DNA from 4 places in the Mangrovibacter sp. MFB070 genome. Region 4 is predicted to be linked to each of the others. Evidence: predicted binding sites of a transcription regulator. Region 4 holds the regulator's gene; each other region holds the start of a gene.
What was found. The regulator PurR, encoded in region 4, represses purine synthesis genes. The targets are predictions, from matches to a motif close to CANGCAAACGTTTGCNTG.
Positions count from the first base shown of each region.

Region 1 (7,693 bases), on a different contig from region 4:
GAGGTAGATGAACAAGGACAGCCCATCGAGGTAATGGACCCGCTGTTGCCTGTTATCCGTGAAGCTACTGCCGCTTCGGCGGAAGATGATTCCCGGGTTAAAGCTTTGCTGGGGATAAGCGCGATTTTTGGTACCGATTTACCTCAGGACCCGGTCTTTGTGGAAGCTGTTACCCAGGCCTGGCGTTCATTGCTGGCGCATGGCGCAAAAGCGACGGTTGCTGCCTGGGCTCAGGCGAATGCCTGATACTGGCATAGTGATTTATGTTTTATCAACCAAACCCGCTGCGGCGGGTTTTTTACGCCCGGAGGAAGAGGAAGACAGCTGGCCAGTAAATTATCTTCAAATAACGCCAGCCAGGCACTCCACGGACTTATTGCTCTTCAGTAAACCAGTCGCGGTTTTCCTGGCGAATTAGCAAAACAGAAGCACTAATCTCAGCCAGGTGCTGATGCATGGTTTCGTCAGCCAGTTGTTCATCATGCTTTTCCAGCGCCCGGAATATCGCCCAGTGTTGCTCCAGCAACATCTCATGAGGCGTAACGTGGTCAAGGCTCATAAACCGCACCCGGTCCATTGCCGCTTTAATATTCTCAATGGTTTCCCATGCCAGGCGGCACTGGGCAACATCACAAAGAATTTGGTGAAAATCGTCATCCAGTTGGAAAAAGTCGTTCAGCTGGTGGCGGTCAATTGCTGTGCGCTGCTGGTTGAGGTTTTGCTCTAACTGGTAAAGCTGTGCATCGGTCACCAGTGTGGCGGCACGGCGCACAACGGCGCGCTCTATCGCTTCACGGACAAAACCGCCACTACGTACCTGGTTCAGGGAGATCTTGTTGACGTAACTCCCACGCTGAGGGCGGATCTGGATCAGTCCATTTTCTGCCAGTTTGATAAACGCCTCACGTACCGGCTGGCGCGAAACATCAAAACGCAGCGACACTTCTTTTTCTGAAAGCGGGGTGCCGGGCGGAATCAGGCAGTGCACAATATCGCGCCGCAAAATGCGGTATATCTGCTGATTGACGGGTTGGGTTGGGTTGAGATGCGTTTCAGCGGCCATGGTTTGTCTTTTGTTAGAGTAAACCCAATGATTTTACCCTGTTTTTGGCGGTTCGCCCATACCCGGCTGGCAAGCCGGGTGGGGAAAATCAGGCTGAGCGATGGACTGTTAACCCACCAAAAGTCTGGCTGACAGGCATCATCTCAAGTGTATTGATATTGACATGCGCAGGCAGGGTGGCAACCCACCAGACAGCCTCGGTGACATCTTCCGGGGTCAGGGCTTGCGTATTCTGGTAGGTTTTATCCGCTTTATCGTCATCACCTTTGAAGCGAACATTGGAAAATTCCGTGCCACCAACCAGGCCTGGTTCAATATCGGTTACCCGCACCCCGGTGCCGTTCAGGTCGGTACGCAGGTTAAGACTGAACTGGCGAACAAACGCTTTGGTCGCCCCATAAACATTGCCACCTGCATAAGGCCAGCTACCGGCAGTGGAACCAATATTGATGACATGCCCACGGTTACGTTCAACCATGCCCGGCAACACTGCGCGTGTCATATATACCAGGCCTTTGGTATTGGTATCAATCATGGTTTCCCAGTCATCCGCGCTGGCTTTATGTGCAGGCTCTAAACCCAGGGCCAGCCCGGCATTATTTACCAGCACATCAATGTCGCGCCATTCGGCTGGCAACGAGCTGATGGCGGATTCAATCGCTGCACGATTACGCACATCAAGTTGAATGGTCAGCACGCTGTCGCCGAGGGCGTCCTGCAATGCTTTTAAACGCTCAGCCCGGCGCCCGGTAGCAATAACTTTATGCCCGTTAGCCACAAAACGACGAGTAATTGCTTCACCAAACCCGGCTGTTGCGCCTGTTACCAGAATAAGCATCTGTATGTTCCTCTACATTTTTGCGTGGTTTTGCCCATGGCAGAACAGGCAGCGGTGGTACAGCCCTGGCGGTATACAGCATCGTGATTTGTCTGCACACACGGTACATGTTGAACAGCAAGTGATTGTTCGGTAACCAGCAAAGCTCACACAACTGCCTGAAACAGAATCTATACCTTAGCACGCGAAACATAAGCTTGAGAACTCTGCCCGGATAACAACAGCATTCCGGTGTTCACTCATGGTGCAACTGAACCATTAAAGTGCAGGGAAGATGCACGAAAAAGTGCGGCAAACAGGCCTGGTAAACTAAAATAACAAATGGCAAACGGTTGCTTTAATATGCAACCGTTTGCGCCTGGGGAAAATAGCCTTCAGTTGCGCAAATGAAATAAAAATATGTAAGCTAATGAATAATAAATGAAATTTATAAAAATAAAATTGGCACTCTGATTGCAGGTTACCTGTGACGATATGGTTATTTAATTCATCTGCATAATAAAAGAGGGGTAACCCTCATTAAAGAGGCTGATTATGGCTGTTAACTATACTCAGGCTGTCCGGGGGCAATTTTTCGATATTACCCAGCCCTCAGACGATCCTGCCGCCATCGCTGAGCATGCCCGTTACCTGGAAGACGGCCTGTTATTAATAGAAGACGGGCATATTGTGGGCCTGTACAACTGGTCTGAAGGTAGGCAATTGCTGCGCAGCACTGATGATGTGGCTGATTACCGCGGGAAACTGATTGTGCCCGGGTTTGTCGATACCCACCTGCATTACCCACAAACAGAAATGATAGGTGCCTGGGGGGAGCAATTACTTAGCTGGCTGGAAACCTATACCTTTCCCGCTGAGCGCCAGTTTGAAAATGAAGCCCATGCCATTCAGATGTCGGCTTTTTTCCTGAATCAATTACTCAGTAACGGCACTACCACGGCAATGGTATTTGGCACGGTCCACCCACAATCCGTGGATGCATTATTTAGTGTTGCCTGGCAACTGGGCATGCGCATGATAGCGGGCAAAGTTATGATGGACCGTAATGCGCCTGACTACCTGACAGAAACACCTGAACAGAGCGAACAACAAACCCGCGAACTGATAACACGCTGGCATAAAAAAGGGCGGCTTAACTATGCGCTCACTCCGCGTTTCGCACCCACTTCTTCACCTGAATTGCTGGCGGTGGTTGAACGCCTGCGTACAGAATTTCCGGATACCTGGCTACAGACACATTTAAGTGAAAACACCCAGGAAGTGGAGTGGGTGAAAAGCCTGTGGCCCGAACAGGAAAATTACCTCGGCGTTTATGACAGCTACCACCTCACCGGGCGTCGTAGCGTATTTGCTCATGCCATCCATCTTGATGACGACGAATGGAACTGCCTGCAGCGTACTGAATCTGCCGTGGCTTTTTGCCCGACATCTAATCTGTTTTTAGGCAGTGGCCTGTTTAATTTGCAGCGTTGCCAGCAACAACGTGTGCGTATTGGTATGGGAACCGATGTGGGCGCAGGAACCACATTCAGCATGTTACGCACGCTGGGGGAAGCCTACAAAGTAGCCCAGTTGCAGTCATTTCGCCTCAGTGCGTGCGAAGCATTTTACTACGCCACTCTGGGCGGGGCGTATGCACTGGATCTGGATAACTGTATTGGCAATTTTATGCCTGGCAAAGAAGCAGATTTCGTTGTGCTTGACCCGCAAGCCACTCCATTGCAGCGCCTGCGCGACAGCCACTGCCGGGATATTTACGAACGGTTATTTGTGCTGATGACTCTGGGGGATGACCGCAATATCTGGCAAACCTGGGTAAACGGCCGGGCAGTATGGTCCAGAGATGAGTGTGAGGTGGCAGCATGATTACTTTTTTACATAACCGTAAACGTACCACGTTGCGAGATATTGACCCCGACACCACGGTACTGAACTGGCTGCGTGGCCCGGCCGGTTGCCCGGGTACCAAAGAAGGGTGCGCATCTGGTGACTGCGGCGCCTGCACGGTAGTGGTTGGCGAGGCGCAACAAGGCAAAATGGTATGGAAAACAGCAAATAGCTGCCTGATGCTGGTAAGCCAGTTACAGGGCCGGCAACTCATAACAGTGGAAGACCTGGCGCGCGGGCAGCAGTTACACCCGGCTCAGCAAACCCTGGCTGACCACCATGGTTCCCAGTGCGGTTTTTGCACGCCAGGAATTGTGATGTCGATGTTTGCTCTGCAGAAAAATGCCCCCGGAGCAGACCGCCACGCGATTGAGCAACATCTGGGGGGGAATCTGTGCCGCTGTACGGGTTACCGGCCAATTATTGAGGCGGCTCACGCTCTGTGCCAGTCACCGGATAACGACCAGTTTCAGGCAGATTCAGCCGCCATCGCGCAACAACTGGCACAAATTACTGCTGAAGAACAGAGCGCTACCAGCGAATTGGCTGGTGACGGCCACCGTTGCCTGATACCAAAAAATATTGCAGACCTTGCCCGCCTGTACCAGCAATACCCGCAGGCTCATTTACTGGCAGGCGGAACAGACCTGGCATTGCAAATCACCCAGTTTTACCGCCCGCTACCCTTGCTGATTAGCCTTAATCATGTGAAAGAACTCAGCACCATTACCGTGACGGATACCATGATAACTCTGGGGGCAACAGCCCGCCTGGCGGACATCGGCCGTGAACTACAGGGGTACATTCCGGCATTCAGTGAGATGCTCACACGCTTTGCTTCCTGCCAGGTGCGTAACCAGGCAACGCTTGCCGGTAACCTGGCAAACGCATCGCCAATTGGCGATGGTGCCCCGATGCTACTGGCTCTGGGGGCCAGCCTGACTTTGCAGTGCGGCGAACAACAGCGTGAACTGTCACTGGATGATTTTTTCCTCGATTACCGCAAAACCGCGCTGGCTCCCGGAGAGTTTATTCGTGCCATCCATATTCCAAGAGTGACAGTGTCACCTTCATTTCAGGCATGGAAGGTGTCGAAACGGCGTGAAGACGATATCTCGACAGTATTTGGCGCATTTAACCTGCACCATCAACAGGGTGTGATCACCGCCGCCCGGGTGGCATTTGGCGGTATGGCGGCCGTGCCCGCCAGAGCACTGGCCTGTGAGGCGGCACTGTGTGGCAAGCCGTTATCAGAAACCACATTAGCGGCGGCCCGCTCAGCGCTGGATAAGGATTTCTCGCCGTTATCAGATTTTCGCGGTACCAGCGGCTACCGCTTACAGGTCGCGAAAAATTTATTGCGCCGTTATTTCATGAGCCAGCTACAAGGTTCAGACCTGGTGGAGGTGAGTCAGTATGTCGGGTAACCCAGTCAGCCTGGATGAACAGGCACTTAAAACACAATTTCTCAAAGCATTTGACCAGGGCGCCGGGCGTAGTCAAAAACATGAAAGTGCGGATAACCAGGTAAGTGGTAAAGCCACTTATGTGGATGACCGACTGGTCTTACCGGGTATGCTCTATTTATGCCCGGTGCTCAGTGAACACGCTCATGCCCGTATTCTTTCCGTTGATACAGACGCCTGTTACCAAGTGCCAGGTGTGGTCAGAGTGTTTTGCTGGCAGGATGTACCCGGTGAGCTGGATATCGGCCCGCTGGCACCGGGCGACCCTCTGTTTGCCAAAGATACCGTGGAATATCATGGCCAGGTGGTACTGACGGTTGCTGCTGAAACTCAGGAAGCCGCCAGAGCAGGCGCACTTGCGGCAGTGGTTCGCTACCAGCCACTTGATGCCGTGCTGGATGTAGAAGAAGCACTGGCCCGCGAACTGTATGTTGAAGCACCCCATGTCCACCAGCGAGGCGATGCTGCAAAAGCGCTTGATACGGCACCCCGGCGTATTCAGGGGCAGTTCCATATTGGCGGCCAGGAGCATTTTTACCTGGAAGGGCAAATCGCGGTGGTACAGCCTGGCGAAGATAACCAGGTTCAAGTGTGGTCTTCCACTCAACATCCTACTGAAGTGCAGAAGCTGGTGGCATCGGTATTGGGTGTCAGCATGAATAAAGTGACCGTGGATATGCGCCGCATGGGCGGGGGGTTTGGTGGCAAAGAAACCCAGGCTGCAGGTATTGCCTGCCATGCTGCTCTGGCCGCCAGCCTGACAGGGAAGCCGGTAAAAATGCGCCTTTCACGGCGTGACGATATGCGTATAACGGGGAAGCGCCACCCGTTTTTTGTCCGTTACGATGTTGGCTTCACTACTGAGGGTATCCTGCATGGCGTGCATATCGATCTTGCCGCCAACTGTGGTTATTCCCTTGATCTGTCCGGATCAATTTGCGACAGGGCGATGTTCCACGCCGACAATGCTTACTACCTGGGCGATGCCCGCATAACCGGTTACCGTTGCCGGACCAATCTGGCCTCCAATACGGCCTATCGGGGTTTCGGCGGGCCACAGGGCATGGTGGCAATAGAACAAATCATGGACAGAATCGCCCGTGAATGCGGTCTGGATCCACTTGTTGTGCGCCAGCGTAATTTCTATGGGGCACCAGGGCGTGATACCACCCATTATGGGCAGCAGGTCACCCATAACCTGGCTGATGTTCTGACAAGCCAACTGGTTGACAGTGCCCGGTATGCCGAGCGCCGGGCAGATATCGCCACCTTTAACCGCACTAACCCGGTACTGAAACGCGGGCTGGCGATGACGCCAGTCAAGTTTGGCATCTCTTTTACCTCAAGTTTCCTTAACCAGGCCGGGGCGCTTATCCTGATTTACACCGATGGCACGGTACAGCTTAACCATGGCGGTACTGAAATGGGCCAGGGGCTGAATACCAAAGTCGCTCAGGTGGTGGCGCAGGTGCTGCAAATCCCCCTGAGTGCCATTCAGGTAACACCCGCCAGCACCGGGAAAGTTCCCAATACATCGCCTACCGCCGCTTCATCCGGGGCTGATCTTAACGGTAAAGCTGCGGAAATTGCAGCCCAAACCCTGAAACAACGCCTGACCGACATGCTGTGCGGCCTGCATCAGTGCACAGCAGGCGAAGTGGTGTTTAATAATGGTGTGGTGCAGGTTCCGGGCAAACACTACGCTTTTGCCGAAGTGGCAACCCTCGGCTGGCTAAACCAGGTGCCACTCTCTGCAACCGGCTTCTATAAAGTACCGGGCATTCATTACGACCGGGCAGCAGGCAAAGGTTCGCCGTTTTATTACTTCTCCTGGGGTATGGCCTGTGCCGAGGTGCTGGTGGATACCCTTACCGGGGAATACCGCTTGTTACGCGCGGACATTCTGCATGATGTGGGGGATTCACTGAACCCGGCGCTGGATATCGGCCAAATTGAAGGGGGCTTTATTCAGGGCGCCGGATGGCTGACAACCGAAGAGCTGTGTTGGGATAAAAACGGGCGTTTGCTGACTGATGGCCCCATGAGTTACAAAATCCCGGCAATCAGCGATATTCCGCCTGATTTAAGAGTCAACCTGCTGGAAAACCACCCGAATCCGCAGCAAACAGTATTTCGCTCCAAAGCCGTGGGCGAACCGCCATTTATGCTGGGGATCGCGGTATGGAGTGCTCTGCAGGATGCCATAGCCAGTGTGGCTGAGTACCGGCTTCATCCGTCTTTGGATGCACCCGCCACCCCGGAGCGGGTGTTGTGGGGCGTAATGGCAATGCAGGAGGCCTGCAATGAACCAACCCGATGACTGGATTGATATTTTGCAACAACTGCGCACAACCGGTACACCTTGTGTATTACTGACCGTTCTGAATGAAAAAGGCTCCGTTCCCCGGGGCGATGGCACCAAAATGGTGGTTACCGCCG
Region 1 is NZ_JJMI01000039.1:220,700-228,392, reverse strand. It holds gene DT73_RS19245 (mannitol dehydrogenase family protein) at 1-246, shown strand, start outside; gene DT73_RS19240 (GntR family transcriptional regulator) at 374-1,063, opposite strand; gene ydfG (bifunctional NADP-dependent 3-hydroxy acid dehydrogenase/3-hydroxypropionate dehydrogenase YdfG) at 1,152-1,901, opposite strand; gene guaD (guanine deaminase) at 2,436-3,767, shown strand; gene xdhA (xanthine dehydrogenase small subunit) at 3,764-5,215, shown strand; gene xdhB (xanthine dehydrogenase molybdopterin binding subunit) at 5,205-7,574, shown strand; gene xdhC (xanthine dehydrogenase accessory protein XdhC) at 7,558-7,693, shown strand, end outside.
Region 1: guaD (guanine deaminase) is a predicted target of PurR. The motif match lies at 2,223-2,240, and genes of this name have one in related genera.

Region 2 (7,693 bases), on a different contig from region 4:
AAGCGCCACCGGTACCGCAAACTGAACTGACGGATTACCTGGCAATGCGTTGCTCTGATTTACTGCAAATGCGTACCCGGGAAACGAATATCATTGAGAATCCGCTTTACTGGGCGGCTTTCATTTCCTGTGCGCGCCAGACTGAACCGAATACTGCCCGAGTGATTGCAAGCCGCTGGGCTGAGTCTGGGTGGTATAACACTTTGCGTACCGCTATTGTGTTGTCCCGCTCTTTGCCGGAAAACACAGTACGCCAGAATTACCTTAACCAGGTATCGTTGGTACATGAACAGATCCCTGCCAGCGTCACTCCTTTATTCAACATGTGGTGGGACAATGAACAACTGGCTCTTAAACTGGCAGAACAACAAAGCCAGTATGCGTTGTTGAAGAGTAACACTGACCAGGAGCTTGAAACGTTGCGCCAGCAGCAGCAACTCCTGCACCAGCAACTGGAAACCACAACGCGCAAGTTGGAAAATTTAACGGATATTGAGCGCCAACTTTCAACACGTAAAGCGGGTGGTGCCTATACCCCTGATACAGGTGCGGGCCATTCAGGTACTACGCAATCATCAGGCAGTGCATCAGGGCAGGCAGGCTCTGGTGGAGAGGAAACACCATGACATTAGTGGTCAACGCACATTTATTATTAGTGGATGATGACCCGGGATTATTGAAACTCCTGGGAATGCGGCTTGCCAGCGAAGGTTACCAGGTTTCAACAGCAGAAAGCGGGCAGGAAGGGCTACGGGTACTGTCGCGTGAGAAAATTGATCTGGTGATAAGCGATCTGCGCATGGACGAAATGGATGGTCTGCAATTATTCAGTGAGATCCAGAAACGCAGCCCCGGTTTGCCAGTGATCATTCTGACTGCTCATGGATCGATACCTGATGCCGTTTCCGCTACCCGCCAGGGGGTCTTCAGCTTTCTGACCAAGCCGGTTGACAGAGAAGCACTCTACAAAGCAATTGACGAAGCGTTATCCCAAAGCGGGAGTGCTGTGGATGAAGCGTGGCGTGAAAACATTGTTACCCGCAGTCCGCTGATGCAACGCCTGCTGGAACAGGCCCGAATGGTTGCGCAGTCTGATGTCAGTATTTTGATTCAGGGGCAAAGTGGTACCGGTAAAGAAGTGCTCGCCCGGGCCATTCATGCTGCCAGCCCCCGGTCAGGAAAGCCTTTTGTCGCTATCAATTGTGGTGCGTTACCAGAACAACTCCTTGAGTCGGAACTGTTTGGTCATGCCAGAGGCGCATTTACAGGGGCTGTAAGTTCCCGGGAAGGGTTATTTCAGGCGGCTCAGGGTGGTTCACTGTTTCTTGATGAAATAGGCGATATGCCACTGGCATTGCAGGTTAAATTACTGCGGGTGCTTCAGGAGCGCCAGGTGCGCCCGTTAGGCAGCAACAGCGATATTGCTGTAGATGTGCGTATTATTTCTGCCACACACCGTGACTTGCCTAAAGCGATGGAGCTGGGTGAGTTCCGGGAAGATTTGTTCTACCGGCTGAATGTTGTCAGCCTGAAAATACCGCCGCTACAGGCCCGCCCTGAAGATATTCCCTTGTTGGCAAACCACCTGCTGCGCCAGGCTGCTGGCCGTAATAAACCTTTTGTTCGCCGTTTCTCAACCGAAGCCATGAAATTGCTGGTTGCGGCTGCATGGCCGGGGAATGTGCGGCAGTTGGTGAATGTGATTGAGCAGTGCGTGGCGCTGACGGCCGCGCCGGTGATTAATGAAGCACTTGTCGCTCAGGCGCTGGAAGGGGAAAATACAGCACTGCCAACATTTGCAGATGCCCGTAGCCAGTTTGAACTCAATTACTTGCGCAAGTTACTGCAAATAACCAAAGGGAATGTTACTCAGGCTGCGCGAATGGCCGGGCGTAACCGTACTGAGTTTTATAAGTTACTGGCCCGCCACGAACTGGACGCCAGCGATTTTAAAGGTGCATGATTTTTTTGGCGCATTTACGTACCGCTGCCTACCCGGTATGTGTTACCGTTAGCGCCCGCTTATGCTGTTCGTTGTTGCCTCCCCTGCGTGGCGTTTTAAGGAACCACCATGAAAAAGATTGATGCGATTATTAAACCGTTCAAACTGGATGATGTGCGTGAAGCTCTGGCTGAAGTGGGCATCACAGGGATGACGGTCACCGAAGTGAAGGGTTTTGGCCGCCAAAAAGGCCATACAGAGCTCTACCGTGGCGCTGAATACATGGTGGATTTCCTGCCGAAAGTTAAAATTGAAATTGTCGTGACTGACGACCTGGTTGATATGTGTGTTGATACCATTACACGCACTGCTCAGACCGGTAAAATTGGTGATGGCAAGATTTTTGTGTTCGACGTGGCACGCGTAGTACGTATCCGTACTGGTGAAGAAGACGACGCTGCAATCTGATAATCATCAGCGCCGGCATTTACTGAATCACCGCTGTTCTGAGCCCTCGCAATGTGCGAGGGCTTTTTGTATTTACAGCACTTTATGCGGGCCAAAGCATTCGTAGTGAATGCGTTCGGCATTAACACCGTTATCCACTAACTGCCGGGCAATAAATTGCATAAACCCAACCGGGCCGCACAACCACCAGGTCATTTGTGGGTCGTTCAGGCTGGAGATGTACGGGGTCAGGTCCATATGGCCTGCTTTAATGCTGCCTGTCTCTATGGCATCTGTCTGCTCAGGTTTGCTGTACCATACCTGCTGCGTAAAGTGGCGCAACTGTGCACCGGTATGGTTTACCTGGCCCGCAAATGCATGCCGGCGCCCATTTTCTGCCGCATGAAACCAGTTAACCTGGGCCTGGTGTTCGCCCCGGGCCAGTGAGCCCAGCATGGAGAGCAATGGGGTCTGCCCGGTACCCGCTGAAATTAAGCTCACCGGGGTCTGGGGGGTAACATCAAGGTAAAAATCGCCAGCCGGAGGAGCCAGGTGGATAATATCACCGGGCTCAGCGCAATCATGTAGCCAGCGAGAAACCAGCCCTTTATCGTCACGCTTAACAGCAATACTGTAGTGTTGCCCGTCAGGCTGGTGGGTCAGGGAATACTGGCGGATTTCCTGGTTCTCAAAACCAGCAGGTTTGATCCATACCGCCGTATATTGGCCCGGCAGGTAAGGCATTACGGGGCCACCATCTGCGGCGGCAAATTTAAAACCGGTAATGGTTTCACTTTCACGTATTTTGGCGACAAGGCGGAAAGGGCGTGTACCTTGCCAACCGCCATCCTGATTCTGGTTACTTTGGTAGATTGCAGCTTCGCGGCGAATAAATATCCCGGCCAGCGCCTGGTAAGCCTTTCCCCATGCATCCAGCACATCCTGCCCCGGGTTGAGCATTTCTTTGAGTGTTGCCAGTAAGTGATAACCCACGATGTCATATTGCGCAGGCTGAATACTGAAACTGGTGTGTTTTTGGGCGATTTTCTCAACAGCGCTGGCCAGAACCTCCGGTGTTTCCAGGTGGCTGGCCCAGGCGCAAATTGCATTGAACAGCGCTTCACGCTGGTCCCCATTACGCTGATTGCTCATATTGAATATTTCTTTGAGTTCAGGGTTATGGTTGAACATGCGCTGGTAAAAGTGAGCTGTCAGCGCCGGTCCGGTTTCAACAACAGCTGGAATGGTGGATTTCACAATCGCGATGGTTTTTGCGTCGATCATAAGATTGTCTCTTTTTTATAACATGTATTTTATATGCATCTTATAAAATAAGCCGTGATGTTGTAAATGGCTATTTTTTGCTGGACAAAGCGAGGGCGAAGATGAAATAACATGCACGACATGTTGAGAAAATATCCTGTTCTTTATGCATGTAATTGTTTTGTTGAAAGCCTTGTGTGGCGCGATGCCAAACGTTTGCGTAAAAACCTCCGTAAGCCTCTATCTTCCCTCTGTGAATCGGTTTAAACTGTTGCCCGTTGCCCACAAGGGTCCCCTAAAGCAGTATATTTTTTACCGTTAGCTGAGTCAGGAGATGCGGATGTTAAAGCGAGAAATGAACATTGCCGATTATGATGCCGAACTTTGGCAGGCGATGGAGCAAGAGAAAGTGCGTCAGGAAGAACACATTGAGCTGATCGCCTCCGAAAACTACACCAGCCCGCGCGTTATGCAGGCACAAGGTTCCCAGTTAACCAACAAATATGCAGAAGGCTACCCTGGCAAACGTTACTACGGTGGTTGTGAATACGTAGATATCGTAGAACAACTGGCCATTGACCGTGCTAAAGAACTGTTCGGCGCGGACTACGCTAACGTTCAGCCTCATTCAGGTTCTCAGGCAAACTTTGCCGTTTACACCGCATTGCTGCAACCGGGCGACACAGTGCTGGGTATGAACCTGGCTCACGGTGGTCACCTGACTCATGGTTCACCGGTTAACTTTTCGGGCAAACTGTACAATATCGTGCCTTATGGCATCGATGAAACCGGCCATATTGACTACGCTGATTTAGCCAAACAGGCAGAAACCCATAAACCCAAAATGATCATCGGTGGCTTCTCCGCTTACTCCGGTGTGGTTGACTGGGCGAAAATGCGTGAAATCGCTGACAGCATTGGTGCTTATCTGTTTGTTGATATGGCACACGTAGCAGGCCTGGTCGCTGCAGGCGTTTACCCGAACCCGGTTCCTCACGCACACGTCGTAACAACCACTACCCACAAAACGCTGGCTGGCCCGCGCGGTGGTTTGATTCTGGCGAAAGACGGCAGCGAAGAGCTGTATAAAAAACTCAACTCTGCTGTGTTCCCGGGTGGGCAGGGCGGTCCGTTGATGCATGTGATTGCCGGTAAAGCCGTGGCGCTGAAAGAAGCCATGGAACCTGCGTTCAAAACTTACCAGCAACAGGTTGCTAAAAACGCGAAAGAGATGGTGTCTGTATTCCTGTCTCGTGGCTATAAAGTGGTTTCTGGTGGCACAGATAACCATCTGTTCCTGCTGGATCTGGTCGATAAAGAGATCACTGGTAAAGATGCCGATGCTGCTCTGGGCCGTGCCAATATCACCGTAAACAAAAACAGTGTGCCGAACGATCCGAAGAGCCCGTTCGTGACTTCCGGTATCCGTGTTGGTACACCTGCGGTGACTCGCCGTGGCTTTAAAGAAGCCGAAGTGCGTGAACTGGCAGGCTGGATGTGTGATGTGCTGGATAATCTTAACGATGAAGCCACCATTGAGCGTATCAAACAAAACGTACTGGCAATCTGCGCACGTTTCCCGGTTTACGCATAATTCCGTATTACCTTGTTAAAATGCATACAACAGGCCGCACAGTCGGCCTGTTTTTTTATGTGTTATCACGCTGTTAATTACTACTTGCATGCCAGGTGCCCCTCAGCGAAACTATCGCCCTTGCACAGGGAGGCAGAATGGTTATGCAGTCTACGCGCTGGCTGGCGCTCAGTTATTTCACCTATTTTTTCAGTTACGGTATTTTCCTCCCCTTCTGGAGTGTCTGGCTTGAAGGCCGCGGGCTGAAGCCCGACACCATAGGTTTATTATTGGGGTGTGGGCTGGTTGCCCGCTTTCTGGGAAGCCTGTTGCTGGCTCCGCGTGTTAACGATCCTTCCCGTCTGGTTTTTGCTCTGCGCCTGCTGGCCTCTCTGACCTTCTTCTGTGCACTCGGTTTTTGGGCAGGAAACCAGGTGGTTTGGTTGTTACTGGTCATGGTCGGGTTCAACGTTTTCTTCTCGCCACTGGTTCCCCTGACTGACTCCCTCGCCGGAACATGGCAACGGCAGTTCCCTCTGGATTATGGCCGGGTACGCCTGTGGGGGTCTCTGGCATTTGTTATTGGCTCTGCACTGACAGGAAAACTGGTTAGTTTGTATCAGTCAGATGTGATTCTGGTACTGCTGATGTCAGGTACCGGAGCAATGGTGGCTGGGATGATGCTTCGCCCGTCTGTCATGCCTCAGGGGGCGTTACGCCAGCAGGATCATACTGGCTTTGCCGGGTGGTGGGCCCTGGTTGTACGCTCATGGCGTTTTATTGCCTGTGTGTCACTGTTGCAGGGCGCACATGCCGCTTATTACGGTTTCAGTGCTATTTACTGGAAAGATGCCGGTTATTCTGCCGCGACTGTCGGGTATTTGTGGTCGCTGGGCGTGGTGGCGGAAATTGTCATCTTTGCATTAAGCAATCGCCTATTTCGCCGCTGGAGTGCCAGCCAGTTGTTACTACTTTCGGCATTCTGTGGTGTCATTCGCTGGTCAATTATTGCTGAAACTACCGCTTTGCCTTTTTTACTGGTGGCGCAGGTACTGCATTGCGGCAGCTTTACCGTCTGCCACCTGGCGGCTATGCGGTATATTTCGGCACGTCAGGGCGCAGAAGTAATTCGCCTGCAGGCTATTTATTCGGCAGTGGCAATGGGGGGAAGTATCGCGCTAATGACGTTGTTTGCCGGTTTCCTGTACCAGCATTTGGGCGCGGGGATGTTCTGGGTAATGGCGGCTGTCGCCTTCCCGGCAATATTTATCCGCCCGGCACGCCCGGTAGCTAACCAGCCTTAACCTTCGAGAATCGCGCGGATACGTTGCTGCTGGTGGAGTGTTAAAGGTTCCACCGCGTGAATCAGCGGGGGCGATACCAGCGGAAAATGTGTTTCATATGGGCTTATCACCAGGTCAATTTCCCCTGGTGTGCCCTCGTGGTGAAAGGCCTGAACCGTCTGGTACTGGATATTTAACGGTAACAGCGTTAGTCCCCGCACCTGTTTTTCCAGCTCTTTTTCGCGTGGTGGGTTATCACCCGTCAGTAACAGTACTTGTTTCTCATGTAATGCATCAGCCTGCATGAGCCATGCCCCAAAAATCACGGCAATCAACCCTGTTTCCTGGGCGGAGAAATGCAGTTGGTACTGCCCGGATAACGGTTGCAGCACTTGTTGTGTTGTTCCAATTAACCGTGGGTACAGGCGCACAATCTCGTCAGGCAGGTTGGTTTCAATACCAATTCCCAGTATCACTCGTTCCAGTGCCTGAAACAGGTGAATATACAACTGCCGGTGCAGGCCTTCTTCATCACTAAAGTGCAGGCCTGTTTGGGTGCGAAAATCATGGATCATCCGCCGGATTGCGAAATGTAATTGCTCTTCATGTTGGCCTGTTATGCAGACCGGATCGGGGATTTTCAGTAAAGAAAAGATAAAACCCAGCAGGTGAGAATGGCCGCTGTGCAGTGGAACTGATAATTGCCGGCTGATATGTTCGAATACTTCACTGGCTGCTGAAAACTCACTACGGCTTTCAATCCATTCACGCTGGAGGCGATTAAATTCAGGTAAACAGGCTGCCAACTGGTGATGCAGGCTGTAGAGTAGCCAGAATCGCAAAAAACGCTCATCACGCTCGCTGAACTGCCGGTTCAGGCGGCGGGCACTTAGCGAGACTAATGCATGCAGATTCATTTCATCGTATAAAGCGCGTGTGATGCCTTGCTGTTTGAGGCCTGCTTTAACACGGGGAATAATCTGGTTTTCGACGAAGCCCGGTGAGATACGCAATGCACGCCTTAACCAGTGGAACAGGCACAGTTGTTTGTCGAGGCTGGTTCCTTCAATAATGTAGCCGCCTGTAGTTTGCGGGCGGATAGCTAACCGGTGGCAGGCATGAATTTCTTCATGTGTATCAGCAATATCGCTATGCAGTGTTTCTATATCAGTATCATTAATGGTA
Region 2 is NZ_JJMI01000053.1:235,999-243,691, reverse strand. It holds gene DT73_RS24240 (hypothetical protein) at 1-626, shown strand, start outside; gene glrR (two-component system response regulator GlrR) at 623-1,963, shown strand; gene glnB (nitrogen regulatory protein P-II) at 2,072-2,410, shown strand; gene hmpA (NO-inducible flavohemoprotein) at 2,483-3,673, opposite strand; gene glyA (serine hydroxymethyltransferase) at 3,993-5,246, shown strand; gene DT73_RS24215 (3-phenylpropionate MFS transporter) at 5,384-6,529, shown strand; gene csiE (stationary phase inducible protein CsiE) at 6,526-7,693, opposite strand, start outside.
Region 2: glyA (serine hydroxymethyltransferase) is a predicted target of PurR. The motif match lies at 3,858-3,875, and genes of this name have one in related genera.

Region 3 (7,693 bases), on a different contig from region 4:
TAAGAGAGACAGTGTTTAACTGGCTGGCTCCTTACCTGGTAGATGCGCACTGCCTTGATTGTTTTGCCGGAAGTGGTGCACTGGGTCTTGAAGCCTTATCACGCTATGCAGCCAGTGCGACATTGCTTGAGCTGGAACGCGGTGTCGCTGCACAGTTGCAAAAAAACCTGGCAACGCTCAATGCCAGTAACGGTAAAGTGCTGGCGACCAATACGCTGGCACACCTTGCACAACCCGGTTCACCGCACAATATCGTGTTTGTCGACCCTCCGTTTCGTAAAGGGCTGCTGGAAGACACAGTGCAATTACTGGAGCACAATAACTGGCTGGCACCAGACGCTGTGATTTATATTGAGAGCGAATCAGAGCATGGGTTACCCGCAGTGCCTGGTAACTGGGAATTACACCGCGAAAAAACGGCCGGGCAAGTGGCCTATCGCCTGTACTTGCGCAAAGCACAAGGAGAACAGAATGCTGATTAATCTGGGCCGCCTGCTTATGCTCGGTGTGTGGGGGTTTATGGTATTGAACCTGATCCACCCCTTTCCTAAACCGCTGAACTACTTTATGAATGTGGCGATGGTTTTCACGTTTTTTATGCATGGCCTGCAAGTCACTTTGTTGAAAGCAAGCCAGGGTAAAGACTCCCCAAAAATCGGCACATTGCAGCAAACACGCATCTTTTTGTTCGGCGTATTCGAATTGCTGGCCTGGCAAAAGAAACAACAAAAAAAACCATGATGCCTGTATTCAGGGCGCTGGTGTAAATTCCAGAAACCGGGTGCCCTGGTAATGCAACGTGCCCTGGTCGCCAACGGACACGGCGTGGTATTGCTGCGCCGTTACCCGAAAACGTATTTCCACGCCACCCTGTGGGGTACGGAAACCCATCTCATAACGCACAGTATCCGCAGGCGACGAAACTTGTTGTTCGCGTGAACGCCGTTTCGTTACCGGCACTTCCCGCTTACTGGACACCACCATCGTTTTAAGACTGACTGGCGCTCTGTCATTTGCCGCGTCCTGGCGGCGCTGCTGCATGTAACGTAACGAAGCCAGAACCACGATTACCGCAATAACAGCAACGAAAAAAAATGGCGGTTTACTCATACCTTTCCCCAGTGATACAACGAGTTTCAGACTACTCTGTGCTTAGTGGTGTTGTCAGCCAGGCACTTTGCCGCTCAGACTTTAACAAGGAAAGGTCGCACAGGTATATGCGCCAGCCCTTTTTTTAGCCCATCAATCCAGACAGGGAGAGTGACTATGCTTTGGTCATTTATTGCAGTGTGTTTTTCTGGTTGGCTGTATGTTGATGCATCCTACCGCGGCCCTGGGTGGCAGCGCTGGCTGTTTAAACCCGTCACGTTGTTGCTGTTGCTACTGCTGGCCTGGCAAGCCCCCATGTTTAATTTAATGAGCTACCTGGTACTCGCCGGAGTAGTAGCATCCATGGCCGGGGACGCCTTACTGCTGCTACCCACTCAGCGCTTTATTTATGCCCTTGGTGCGTTTTTTCTGTCGCACCTGCTTTATACCGTCTGGTTCGCCAGCCAGATGAGTTTTGGCCTCTGGTGGCCGGTGCCGGTAGTGCTGGCGGTTTTGGGTGCCCTGTTACTGGCAGTTGTCTGGAGCAAATTAGGTGAACTGCGCTGGCCTGTTTGTGCGTTTGTGGGGATGACTCTGGTCATGGTGTGGCTGGCGGCAGAGCTCTACTTTGCCCGCCCGGTGGATACCCGCTTTTCGGCCTTTGTTGGTACCGCGTTGCTGCTAATCAGCCATAGCATCTGGCTATTCAGCCACTTCAGGCGGCGTTTTAGCGCCGACCGCGCAATAACGGCCGCGTTCTATTTTGCCGGGCACTTCCTGATTGTTCGCTCGCTCTATCTGTAAAAATGGCGACGGGAAGGGTAAAGCAGATATTTTCCTTTCCCGTTAGCAACGGCAAACGCATTTTTTACTTGACTCTGGAGTTGACTCCAGAGATTAGCATCCATACAGGCCCTGCTTTTTACCGGAGACTGTATGCGTATCGCACCGCAACCCAATTCACCCCAACGCCAGGTTCCGTCATTGAGTACGGCCCGGCTTAAGCCCATTGCGCCATCGGCAGTACAACCCACCAAAATGTCCTGTTGCCAGGGCGAAACGGCCTGTTGTACCGCAACGCCGCATGCCGAAGCCACAACCAGCAAAATGCAGGCAGCCAGCCAGCGTTTTCAATGGCGAGTGGAAGGAATGGACTGCGCGGCCTGTGCCAGAAAAGTTGAAACAGCCGTACGCCAGCTAACGGAAGCGAAACAGGTGCAGGTTGTGTTCGCCAGTGAAAAACTGGTTGTGGATGCCGACAGCGATATTCGTAGTCAGGTTGAGCGTGCGGTCAATAACGCAGGCTACCGTTTGCACAGCAATACCCAGCCGGTTGTGCCAACGCACACATGGCGCGATTACCTGCCACTGTTGGCGTTAACTGCCATGATGCTCTGCAGTTGGGCTGTTCGCGCATTTTCCCCCACAGCCGGGCAAGTGGCCTTTATCCTGACCACGCTGGTTGGCCTGTGGCCAGTTGCCCGCCAGGCACTGAAATCCATAAAAACCGGCAGCCCATTCAGTATTGAAACCCTGATGACTGTTGCGGCCCTCGGGGCGTTATTTATTGGCGCTACAGCTGAAGCTGCCATGGTCCTGTTGCTGTTTATGCTGGGCGAACACCTGGAAGGTTACGCTGCACAACGGGCACGCAGTGGTGTCAGTGCGCTGATGGCGTTAAAACCCGATACCGCTACGCGCCTGCGAGATGGGCAGCGGGAAACCGTTCCGGCAGAATCGTTGCGCCCTGGCGATATTATTGAAATCGCCGCAGGTGGGCGGCTTCCGGCTGACGGTACATTAAATGATGACATCGCCAGCTTCGATGAAAGTGCGCTCACTGGCGAATCTGTTCCTGTCGTTCACCGGCAATATGATGTGGTGCCAGCGGGCAGTACCAGTGTAGAAAACCGGGTAACACTCACTGTTGTATCCCGCCCGGGGGAAAACGCCATCGACCGGATCCTCAACCTGATTGAACAGGCGGAAAGCCGTAAAGCGCCAGTTGAGCGTTTTATTGACCGCTTCAGCCGGGTTTACACACCACTGGTTATCCTGCTGGCACTGCTGACAACCTTACTTCCGCCTTTGCTGTTTGCCGCACCCTGGCAGGAATGGATTTATAAGGGGCTGACCCTGCTATTAATTGGTTGCCCCTGCGCGCTGGTTATTTCCACCCCGGCCGCCATTACCTCTGCGCTGGCGGCTGGTGCACGTTTTGGCGCTTTGATTAAAGGCGGTGCAGCACTGGAGCAACTGGGTACAGTACGCCATATCGCCTTTGATAAAACCGGAACATTAACCCTGGGCAAGCCATCCATTGTTCACACTGAAACCTGCGCCGAAATCAGTGAAAATGAATTGTTGCGGCTGGCCGCAACTGTTGAACAAGGCGCCACTCATCCACTGGCACAGGCAATTGTTACCGCCGCCCAACAAAAGCAATTGGCACTTCCCGAAGCCCTGAATCAGCGAGTGGTTCCGGGTAAAGGGATTCAGGCACAGATTAACAGTGAAGATTATTTCCTGTGCGCGCCAGATGCCGCACCCGATGGCGTACTCACGCCTCAACAGCGTGCAGCCATTACCGACCAGGAAACGGCCGGGAGAACATTGATTCTGGTGGTGGCACTCACTTCCCGGCAATTACTGGGCTACTTTGCCCTGCAGGATACCCTGCGCCCGGATGCCCGGGATGCCATTGCCAGGCTTCAGGCTATGGGGATCCGTGGCACGATGTTAACCGGTGATAACCCACGGGCGGCGGCAGCAATTGCCAGGGACACCGGGCTTGAATTTCAGGCTGGTTTACTACCTGCAGATAAAGTGGCGGCGGTAGCGCGTTTGCGTGAGCAGGGCGCAATCGCCATGGTAGGAGATGGTATCAATGACGCTCCGGCAATGAAGGCCGCAACGACAGGTATTGCCATGGGTAACGGAACCGATGTCGCACTGGAAGCCGCGGACGCAGCCATAACGCACAGCAACCTGGGTGCTTTACCCGACATGATTCGCCTGGCACGTTCTGCGCACAACAATATCCGCCAGAACATCACCCTCGCCCTTGGCCTGAAAGGTATTTTTCTGGTCACCAGTTTATTGGGAATAACCGGGTTGTGGCTGGCGGTACTGGCCGACTCAGGCGCCACAGCGCTGGTGACATTAAATGCCTTGCGGCTGTTACGCCAGCGCGCCCGGTAACAGAATCAGTGTTGTTTACGCAGCAGGTAGCGGTAGGGCAAAGTTTCTGTGCTCTGGGCTACCAGCTCGTGTTCCATGAAACGGCAAAAACCGGGGATATCGCGAGTGGTTGCCGGGTCATCAGCCAGAATCAGCAATGTTTCACCGGGTTGCATGCCACGCACCGTTTTGCGCACCATCATCACCGGTTCCGGGCAACGCAGCCCCTGCGCATCAAGCATGTGGTCAGGGCTGGAAAACAGATTCGACATAGTTTTCTCTAAAAAGTCATAAAACCAGGCAGATGATAAGCCCGTGTATCTCACCCGGCTATCATGGGGTTTTAAAAGAACAGAACGGGAAACCAGGGTTCCTGATTCGCCATTTATTACCATGTACCTTACGGCAAAACCGCGCGAGCCTCTGCCTGTAAGAACCAACCGCTCTAGTTTACGCAGAGCACACGGTAGCGCAAGCAGCGTGAACGATTGCGTTAAAATTAACCATTGCAAAACCTGTTCAACTGCGTATCATTCGGCGGTTTTCATCGCTATGGCGCATATCGTGCCAGGCAAACCAGTGACTGGGTTCCCTCACCCCAGCAAACAAAAAGGTGACATTGATGATTCGTTTTACCGCAATCCAGCGCATGCATGCGCTTTTTTGGCTTTCGTTGTTCCACCTGCTGGTGATTACCTCCAGCAACTACCTGGTACAGCTCCCGGTTTCCGTGTTTGGTTTTCACACCACATGGGGCGCCTTCACGTTCCCGTTTATTTTTTTGGCAACCGACCTGACCGTGCGTATTTTTGGCGCGCCGCTGGCCCGCCGGATAATCTTTGCCGTGATGGTTCCCTCATTGCTGATTTCCTATGTTATCTCCTCGCTGTTTGCCGATGGTACCTGGCAAGGGGTTAGTGCGCTGGGGCATTTCAATCTGTTCGTTGCCCGTATTGCTGCCGCGAGTTTTATGGCTTACGCCCTGGGGCAAATTCTGGATGTTCATGTCTTTAACCGCCTGCGCCAAAGCCATTACTGGTGGCTGGCACCCACTGCATCCACCTTTTTAGGCAATATCAGCGATACCCTGGCGTTTTTCTTTATTGCGTTCTGGCACAGCCCGGATCCGTTTATGGCACAACACTGGGTCGAAATCGCACTGGTAGACTACAGCTTTAAGGTTCTTATCAGCATGGTCTTCTTCTTGCCAGCCTACGGTGTACTGCTCAATGTGGTGTTGAAAAAGCTGGCAGACAAATCTGATTTAGCCGTGTTGCAAGTCCATTAAGGGACGCGCTTTTTTCTTGTGGTAAACTGGCCGGATAGCCGTCATGGCTGTTTAACTTAAAGGAAGATGTCAATGCGCAACCTGGTAAAATATGTCGGTATCGGCCTGCTGGTCTGTGGGCTGGCAGCTTGTGACAATAAAGACAGCAATACGCCAACAGCGAATAATGCTGACCAGAGTCAAAAAGCACAGAGCAACACGGTCTCGTTACTCGAAGGCAAGCTGAATTTCACCTTACCGGCGGATATGAGCGACCAGAGCGGGAAACTGGGCACGCAGGCTAATAATCTGCATGTGTACTCAGATCCAACCGGCCAGTCCGCAGTCATTGTTATTGTGGGCGATAAGAGTGTGGATGCACTGGACGTACTGGGCAAGCGCCTGGAAGATGAACAACGTGACCGCGACCCGCAACTGCAGGTTGTCGCCAACAAGTCTGTCGAATTGCACGGGCACACTTTCCAGCAACTCGACAGCATTATCTCCGCGAAAGGCCACACAGCCTGGTCTTCTGTTCTGCTGGGCAATGTGGACAATAAACTGGTCACCATGCAGGTAACCCTGCCTGCGAACGATCAGCAGCAATCGCAGGTTGTTGCGAATAATATTATCGGCAGTGTTGAAGTGAAATAACGCCTTACAATTAACCGGCCTGTAATGCGGGCCGGTTTTTCATCCGCCAGGTTAACAACAACCCAATTCCCGCCAACCCGGCAGCACCAAAGTAGATAGCCGGAACCCCCGCCCATGCCATCACTAACCCGGCAAGTGGCCCGGTAATCCCCAAAGACATATCCATAAATACGGTATAGGTTGCCAGCGCACTGCCCTGGTTTTGTTGCGGCACGGCTTTAACGGCCACCACACCCAATGAAGGAAACACCAGCGAGAACCCGGCACCCGCCAGTAACGCTCCAGTATTCGCCACCCAGGGGGACATTGAGAACCCTACCAATACTAAACCAACAATCTCCATGCTCAGGCAGCACATTGCGACAAACACGCCACCCCGGCGGTTAATGGCATTGGGAAATAACAGCCGCGTCCCCACAAACGCGCCACTGAACAATGTCAGGGCGAAGGCGGCATCAGACCACCCTTTAGCTTGGAAAAACAGTGTAATGAAAGTGGCGATAACCCCAAAGCCTGCCGACCCCAGAGCCAGCACCAGGCCATACACCCATACTTTGCCCAATACAGCACGAAACGGCAGTGGCTTGCCTTTACTGGCCTTCACATGAGGGCGAGGAAGCGCCAGCAAAATTGCCAGCAATGCCACACCCATAATCACCAGGGACAGCAGCAATAAACCGCCCTGGTGGTAAATCCACACACCAAGCGGAGCACCCAGCGCCATCGCACCGTAAGTGGCAATACCATTCCACGAAATCACTTTGCCTATTTGCGCCGAACCCACCACCCCCACGCCCCACAACGTTGACCCTGTACCAGCAAAACTTTGCCCAAGGCCGAGAATAACCCGCCCCAGGCACAATGCGGCAAGGCTCACGGCAGGCAGGTGTTCAAGGTTAGCGGCCAGCAGGTAACATGCGCCACTAAGCAGGCAACCGCATAACCCAAGAATAACCACGCGTTTGGGCCCAAAGCGGTCAGCCGAGCGGCCAGAATACGGGCGGCTCAGTAAGGTCGCAAAATATTGCAGGCTGATAACCAGGCCAGCCCAGAAAGCACTGAACCCCATAACGTCATGGACATAGCCCGGTAACACGGCCAGGGGCAGGCCAATCGTAAGGTAGCTGGCAAAGTTGAACATAACGATGGAGCCGATGCGCAAATTCAGGCGCGCACCACTGAGCGGGGCTTCTGAAACAGGGGCTGACATGGAAGGGTACCGGAAATAATAAGTTACCAAATAATTCACTATACCCTGAAAATGCGCGGGTTTCTTCGATTATTCGGTGTGAATTACTGCTGCCGCTGCACCGTGTTTTTCCCCGGCCAGATAACCAGCGTAACGCCTGCCATAATGGATAACACACCAAGCAAATTCAGCCAGGAGAAGGTGTCGTGCCAGCCGGGCAACCAAATCGCCGCCGCCCACACTAATATGTAGCTCAGGCTTAACAGAGAGTAGGCTTTACTCAGTGGCAGTTTTTTCAGTGCGCCGTACCAGCA
Region 3 is NZ_JJMI01000044.1:901-8,593, forward strand. It holds gene rsmD (16S rRNA (guanine(966)-N(2))-methyltransferase) at 1-482, shown strand, start outside; gene DT73_RS20265 (DUF1145 family protein) at 472-741, shown strand; gene DT73_RS20270 (DUF2500 domain-containing protein) at 751-1,110, opposite strand; gene DT73_RS20275 (lysoplasmalogenase) at 1,267-1,893, shown strand; gene DT73_RS20280 (zinc/cadmium/mercury/lead-transporting ATPase) at 2,026-4,290, shown strand; gene tusA (sulfurtransferase TusA) at 4,296-4,541, opposite strand; gene DT73_RS20290 (7-cyano-7-deazaguanine/7-aminomethyl-7-deazaguanine transporter) at 4,892-5,557, shown strand; gene DT73_RS20295 (DcrB family lipoprotein) at 5,630-6,190, shown strand; gene DT73_RS20300 (MFS transporter) at 6,201-7,400, opposite strand; gene arnF (4-amino-4-deoxy-L-arabinose-phosphoundecaprenol flippase subunit ArnF) at 7,484-7,693, opposite strand, start outside.
Region 3: DT73_RS20290 (7-cyano-7-deazaguanine/7-aminomethyl-7-deazaguanine transporter) is a predicted target of PurR. The motif match lies at 4,838-4,855, and genes of this name have one in related genera.

Region 4 (7,693 bases):
CAGCTACCGGCAAGAGGAGCCAGTGCCGGGGAAAGCGCAACCAGAGGCATGATAGTGGCAAAAACACGATTCGCCTGCTGCCCGGAGAAACGGTCAGTAACCAGCGCCTGCCAACTTACTGTTGCGCAACACACCCCAACCGCCTGAATAAACCGCAATACCAGAAATGCGGTTGGCGAAGTGACGAAAAAAATCCCGGCACAACTCAGTGCAAAAATCACCAGCCCGCTTAACAGAACAGGGCGGCGGCCAAAATGGTCAGAAAGCGGGCCCCAAATTAATTGAGCCAGAGCAAAACCGGCGAGAAACACACTCAAACTGGCGCTGATGGCCGACGGGGGAGCCCCCAGTGAAACCTGAATGGCACTAAATGCAGGCAGGTACATATCGGTTGCTAAAAAGCCCAGCATGCTAAGTCCGGCAAGCCAGGTAATAAAGAGGCGAGAGGCGCTCATGGTCAATCCTGATATAACAAAATTCGTGGCGTGAGTGTAAAAAGTGCATCCGCCGTTGTGAAACGCTAAAATTTGGATGTTCCTTTCAAAAATTTTGCAGGCAGGTTATGTGGTCAGAATATGCGCTTGAAGTGGTGGATGCCGTGGCTCGTAATGGCAGTTTTACTGGTGCGGCACAGGAGTTGCACCGTGTCCCTTCGGCAATCAGTTATACGGTGCGGCAACTGGAATCCTGGCTGTCGGTCGAGCTGTTTGAACGCCGCCATAAAGATGTAGAACTGACCCCCGCCGGGCGCTGTTTTTTGCAGGAGGGCCGCAGTGTTATCAAAAAAATGCATGAAACGCGCCTGCAGTGCCAGCAAATAGCGAATGGCTGGCGTGGTTCACTGGCGATTGCGGTTGACACCATCGTTCGCCCGGCAAGAACCCGTCAGTTGGTACAAGATTTTTATCACCATTTCCAGGATGTGGAATTGCATGTGCGGCCGGAAGTGTTCAATGGTGTGTGGGATGCACTGGCTGATGGCCGGGTAGAACTGGCAATTGGCGCGACCCAGGCTGTGCCTGTTGGTGGGCGTTACGGCTTTCGTGATATGGGTAGCCTGGCATGGTGCTGTGTGGTTGCGGCATCGCATCCGCTTGCGCAGATAAACGGTGCAATTGGTGATGACATACTTCGCCAGTGGCCGTCTCTGGTTCTGGAAGATACATCGCGTGAACTACCGAAAAGGATAACCTGGCAACTCAGTAATCAGCGCCGGATAGTGGTACCAGACTGGCAGTGTGGTTTCGCCTGCCTGAGTGACAGCATCGGTATCGGCATGGTTCCGGCACATATGGCGCAGCCGTTTATTGACCGCGGGGAATGGGTCAGCGTGCAACTTGAAAACCCTTACCCGGACTCGGCTTGTTGCCTGACATGGCGGCAAAGTGATGCCTCACCGGCTTTACAGTGGGTACTGGATTACCTGGGCGACAGCAGCACACTGAACAGTGAGTGGTTGCGGGAGCCAGGCCAGCTCCCGCAAGGTGATTAACGGCGATAATCTCTGAACGGGCCATCGGCCACTGAACGGCGTTCAATCAGGCGGGGATGAACCTCAATTGTCTGAGACTCCTCGCGCTTATTGATAATTCTGTCGAGCAGCATATTAAATGCCGTTTCGCCGAGAGAATCTTTGGGCTGGTGAACGGTGGTCAGTGCCGGGGTAAAGTAACGCGCGTTGCGCACGTTATCGTACCCAATAATCGAGATATCCTGTGGCACACGCAGCCCCATTTCGTCTGCCGCGCAAATAGCACCCATCGCCATAATATCTCCGCCACAAAACACAGCTGTAGGCCGCTGCGGGCAGGTAAGAATTTGCTGCATGGCGTTGTAGCCGGATTCAGGTTCGAAATCGCCGTGAACAATCCATGACTCAGGGACATTGATACCGGCTTCGTTCATTGCTTTCATGAAGCCGGAAAGCCGCCCTGAACCTGTGTTACGTTCCAGTTGGCCTGATATCACGCCAATTTCCCGGTGCCCGCGTTCGACCAAATACCGGCCAGCCATGTAACCGCCTTCGAAGGCGTTATCAATGACCGAGTCGGTAAAATCTGCCCGTGCTTCACCCCAGTCCATAACCACCATCGGAATGTGGCGGTACTCTTCCAGCATAGAAAGCAGTTCCTGGGGGTATTCTGAACACATAACTAACAGGCCATCGACACGCTTTTGCGCCATCATGGACAGGTAGGCACGCTGCTTTTCAAAGTTATTGTGCGCATTGCCGAGAATCAGAGTGTAGCCTTTGGCGAAACAGCTGTTCTCCACCGCTTCAATAATCTCAGCGAAATAGGGAGCTTCACTGCTGGTAGAAAGCAGGCCAATTGATTTTGTGTGGTTCACCTTCAGGCTGCGGGCTACCGCGCTGGGTGAATAATGCAGCTCTTTGATTGCTGCCCACACCGCATTACGGGTGTCTTCCGCAACAAAACGCGTTTTGTTAATAACGTGTGATACGGTTGTAGTGGAAACGTTTGCGCGTTTCGCGACGTCTTTTATAGTTGCCATTCGATGTCACTCCAGACCATATCCTAAACTCCTGAAAACTAATTGGTTAAACGTTTGCCTGGGCTTACCCCTGTAAGCAACGAATTGGGTTGCCAGCATGCCGGGATTGCGACATTAAACGAAAAGGAGGGGATAGTGGCCGGTACGTAATAAGTCAGCGTGCGATTTTGTCTTATATTGAGTAAAAGTGGAAGTGCTAAAGCACATATCAAACTAAATCTTTAAGGATTTTACGGCCAAACTGTGTAAAAATGATCTACACCCACTTTTTACAGGGAATAAGGAATTAATCATGCCAACTGAATTGAGATATTCACTGACTACGACTGTTATTACCTTAGGTCTGATTGTTGCAACGGCGCTGATTGCCATCCTGCATTAAGGCCTGTACTGCTTCACGCAGTTAGCATCGCTCAGGTGATGGCGTTGTTAGTTTTGGTGCCTGTCTAAGGGCCTGCTAATACACTGTCGCCTGGCTGTTGTCCTTTCTCCCTTCCTGCTATTTTCTTTACTGCCACACTGATTCTTTACCATTTAGCAAAACTCTATTATCACTATTGCCACTTTTCAAAGTGAAGTGTGACTGACATCATGTTTTCATCTTTTTTGTCTTTGCCCGCGCTTTTTTGCGCAGGCTAAAAATTGAGGTAGTGATGAAAGTCAATTTGCCATTACTTGCCCTGGCGATAGGGGCCTTTGGGATTGGTACCACTGAGTTTTCACCTATGGGGCTGTTGCCGGTTATTGCTGAAGGGGTTCATGTGTCGATTCCCGCTGCCGGCATGCTGATTAGCGCCTATGCCGTTGGGGTAATGGTTGGGGCTCCACTGATGACCTTGTTGTTATCTCGTTATTCACGGCGAAACGCCCTGGTTTTTCTGATGAGTATTTTTACTTTGGGTAATGTGCTTTCTGCTGTGGCTCCGGATTATGGCATGTTGATGTTTGCCCGTGTGATAACCAGCCTGAACCATGGAGCATTTTTTGGACTTGGGGCTGTGGTGGCTGCCAGTGTCGTCCCCGCGAATAAGCAGGCCAGCGCTGTTGCAACAATGTTTATGGGGCTGACAATTGCCAATATTGGTGGGGTGCCCGCGGCAACCTGGCTTGGGCAGTATATTGGCTGGCGTATGGCTTTCCTGGGGATCGGTGCGCTGGGGCTGGTAGCTATGTTCAGTTTGTTTATGACTATTCCGGCAAGTATCAAAGGCCACAGGCCGGATGTGGCGAAGGAGTTGAAGGTTCTTGCCCGGCCGCAGGTACTGGCGGCACTGCTTACAACGGTATTGGGTGCCGGTGCGATGTTCACGCTGTACACCTATATTGCCCCGGTACTGGAAACCATTACAGGCGCAACACCTGGGTTTGTCACTGCCATGCTGGTGCTGGTCGGTGTTGGTTTTTCTATTGGGAACTACTGGGGCGGGCGGTTAGCGGATAAATCGGTTACTGGCACGCTGGTTGGTTTCCTGGTGCTGCTGATTGCCAGTATGGCACTGGTGCCGCTGGTGGGTAAAAGCCATGCCGGAGCCGCATTGATGATGATCGTTTGGGGGGCGGCAACCTTTGGCGTCGTTCCGCCTTTACAGATGCGAGTAATGCGTGTTGCCAGTGAAGCGCCGGGTCTTGCCTCATCAGTTAATATTGGTGCTTTTAACCTGGGGAATGCGCTGGGGGCAGCAGCTGGTGGTGGGGTAATAACTGCGGGCCTGGGTTACAGTACTGTACCCGTTATGGGGGCTATAGTTGCCGCAACAGGGTTGCTACTGGTATTGATTAACCGCCAGGCGGATAACCGTGTTTGTGAAACAACTGACTGAAGTCATTCTTTTCCCCGCCCCAAAAAAAGCGAAGCACAGGCTTCGCTTTTTACTGTTAGTACGATTACGCAGCGAGGTTCTTCGCAACAAACTCCCAGTTTACCAGAGCCCAGAAGTGCTCCAGGTAGTTAGGGCGAGAATTACGGTAGTCAATGTAATAGGCGTGTTCCCACACATCAACAGTCAGTAATGGTGTCGCGCCTGCAGTCAGCGGAGTGCCGGCATTAGAAGTGGAAACGATAGCCAGGCTGCCATCTGCTTGTTTAACCAGCCAGGTCCAGCCAGAACCAAAGTTCTTAGCTGCGGCATCGTTAAATTTCGCTTTAAAGTCAGCAAAGCTACCGAAAGCAGCATTGATGGCATCAGCGATTGCACCAGTCGGTTCGCCACCGGCGTTAGGTGCCAGGCAGTTCCAGTAGAATGTGTGGTTCCAAACCTGTGCTGCGTTATTGAACACACCACCTTCAGAAGAGCAGATGATCTCTTCAAGGGATTTGCCCTCAAAAGGGGTACCTTTAACCAGGTTGTTCAGGTTGGTCACGTAAGTTTGATGATGTTTACCGTAATGGTATTCCAGTGTTTCCACAGAAATGTGCGGTTCAAGCGCATCTTTTGCATACGGTAATGCAGGTAATTCAAATGACATTGCTTCACTCCTTGTTATTGTGTACTTAACAAAAATAACACATTTTATAAGGTTTTATATTACCAATATAAAACTAGAATAAAAAGAAAGCATTGCCTGCCAAAACAAGGGCAGGCAAGGTTTTATCGCAGGGTTTTTGGTGTCATTACCCGGCGTGCACCTACATAGTGGCGCTGCCAGTAATCTTCACTCAGGGAGGTTATCTGGATGTCCTGCCCGCTACGCGGAGACTGAATAAATTTCCCACCACCAATGTACACACCTACGTGGTCTGCAGTACCCCGGCCTTCAGTACGGAAGAACACTAAATCACCACTTTGTAGTTCCCCGCGGTCAACAGGGGCGGCGTCTCTCAGGTGATACATTTCATTGGCAGTACGCGGAATATGGAATTTAACTAAATCTTTGTAGGCGTAATAGACCAAACCGCTGCAGTCAAACCCGGTGCGTGGGGAACTTCCCCCCCAATGGTAGGGTTTGCCAATCTGATTCATTAAGGTGGATATTGCCGCAGTTTTAGCGCGTAACACTTTTTTATGTGCGGCAGTTGCTAACGGACGTGTTGTTTTTACCTTCACACAATGTTTTTTATGGCCTTTGCGTGCCCGTGAACATTGCTCTGTCCACACCGTTTCCATTTGAACTTCATTGCGCACCAGGTGAGAAGACTTGCCTTGATGAACAGTGGCTCTGGTATGATTTTTAGCGGTGCGCGTAGTGTGTTTAGTGGTTTTTGTAACTGTTTTTTTTGCAGAAGCCGAAACACTGTGGGTTTTGCGGCTGGTGGATTTGGTGCTGTGGGTACTGGTTTTTTTGCTGCTGTGTTTGGGAATAACGTTGCTGTGTTGCGCCTTCTGCAAAGCTGAATGGCGGGTATGTTCCGACGCCTGAGTTAAAGGCGTCCAGGGCAAGGTTATTAGCAGTGCACAGAACGAAATAGAGAGTTTGCTTATCCGCGCCACTCGTCTGAGTCCCCTGAAAAAGCAGGCCGCATTGCCTGCCAGAAAATGATTAAACCAAAGGATTCTAATATAGATAAAACGATAATGTTAATAATCTTTTTATATTGCCTTACGGTTTTGTGTTCATACGCGAAAAAAATAACCAATATGACGTTTATCTGACCAGTGTTTGACCTGGCGCAGGGTATTCTCTGTTTGAGAAAACTGTTATCCTTAAGGCATGTTTAACGGTTTCGGTATTGCCGGCCAGGTGAAACCGCAGGCCAGAGTCTTGTGGCCTGTTTACTGTGACCAGCAATGCCTTTCTGCCGCTTTGAGGAAGTAAGATAATGAGCTCTACAATTGAAAAGATTCAGCGCCAGATAGCTGAAAACCCAATCCTGCTTTATATGAAAGGCTCCCCTAAATTACCGAGTTGCGGTTTTTCTGCACAGGCGGTACAGGCGTTATCTGCTTGTGGTGAGCGCTTTGCTTATGTCGATATTTTGCAAAACCCGGATATCCGTGCCGAGTTACCGAAATATGCTAACTGGCCGACTTTCCCGCAATTGTGGGTAGAAGGTGAACTGGTTGGCGGTTGTGATATCGTGATTGAAATGTACCAGCGTGGTGAGTTGCAGTCGCTGATTAAAGAAGCTGCAGAACGCCACCGCGAAGACAGCCAGAGCGAGTAATTTATTACCCGCAAATAAAAAGGCGCCAATACGGCGCCTTTTTATTGCCCGTAGCCTGAAAAAATGTAGCCTGGGCCCGTAGAACGTTATACCTGCTCGCTCTCTGCGGTATCCTGCGGCAGTGCCACAGGCCAGCCACCAAGGCGTTTCCAGCGGTTAACAATTTCACAAAACAGTAGTGCAGTCTGTTCAGTATCATATAAGGCGGAATGCGCCTGAGCGTTATCAAACGCGATACCTGCAGTCTGGCAGGCTTTAGCCAGCACTGTCTGGCCCAGCGCCAGACCGCTGAGTGCGGCGGTATCAAAAGTACCAAATGGGTGAAACGGGTTGCGTTTGAGTGAGCTACGCTCCGCCGCCGCCATTAAAAAACTGTGATCAAAATTAGCATTGTGCGCCACGATAATAGCCCGCGAGCACCCGTGATCCTTGATTCCCTTACGCACCATTTTAAAAATGGCGTGCAGCGCTTCGTACTCTGTAACCGCGCCGCGCAATGGGTTGTGAGGGTCGATCCCCGTAAAAGCCAGTGCTTCCGGGTTAAGAATGGCACCTTCAAACGGCTCGACATGGAAATGCAGCGTCTGGTCAGTTGAAAGCCAGCCTTCTTCATCCATTTTTAACGTGACAGCGGCAATTTCCAGCAGTGCGTCCGTCTGGGCGTTAAAACCAGCCGTTTCGACATCAATCACAACAGGATAAAAACCACGAAAGCGGTCATTCAGACCGTTTAGTTGAACATTTTCCGACATCAGCGTCTCATTATTGCGGTAAAAGCTGCGCGCATTATGGCAAATTTCAGGAGGGGATGCAGCAGGCGGGCATAAAAAGCCCGCCAGAGAGTGATTATGCGTTACCCAGGCCTTTGCCTGCGTCTTTGGCTTCAATCAGCTCGATTTTATAACCATCCGGATCTTCAACAAAAGCGATAACCGTTGTACCGCCTTTTACCGGACCTGCTTCACGGGTGACTTTACCGCCGTTTTGGCGAATGCGCTCACATGCCTGTGCGGCATCATCTACGCTAATGGCGATATGACCAAAAGCCGTACCCATTTCATAACTGTCAACGCCCCA
Region 4 is NZ_JJMI01000022.1:527,672-535,364, forward strand. It holds gene punC (purine nucleoside transporter PunC) at 1-455, opposite strand, end outside; gene punR (DNA-binding transcriptional activator PunR) at 563-1,492, shown strand; gene purR (HTH-type transcriptional repressor PurR) at 1,489-2,514, opposite strand; gene DT73_RS27075 (YnhF family membrane protein) at 2,807-2,896, shown strand; gene DT73_RS11760 (MFS transporter) at 3,168-4,334, shown strand; gene sodB (superoxide dismutase [Fe]) at 4,399-4,980, opposite strand; gene DT73_RS11770 (C40 family peptidase) at 5,103-5,942, opposite strand; gene DT73_RS11775 (Grx4 family monothiol glutaredoxin) at 6,272-6,616, shown strand; gene rnt (ribonuclease T) at 6,703-7,368, opposite strand; gene gloA (lactoylglutathione lyase) at 7,463-7,693, opposite strand, start outside.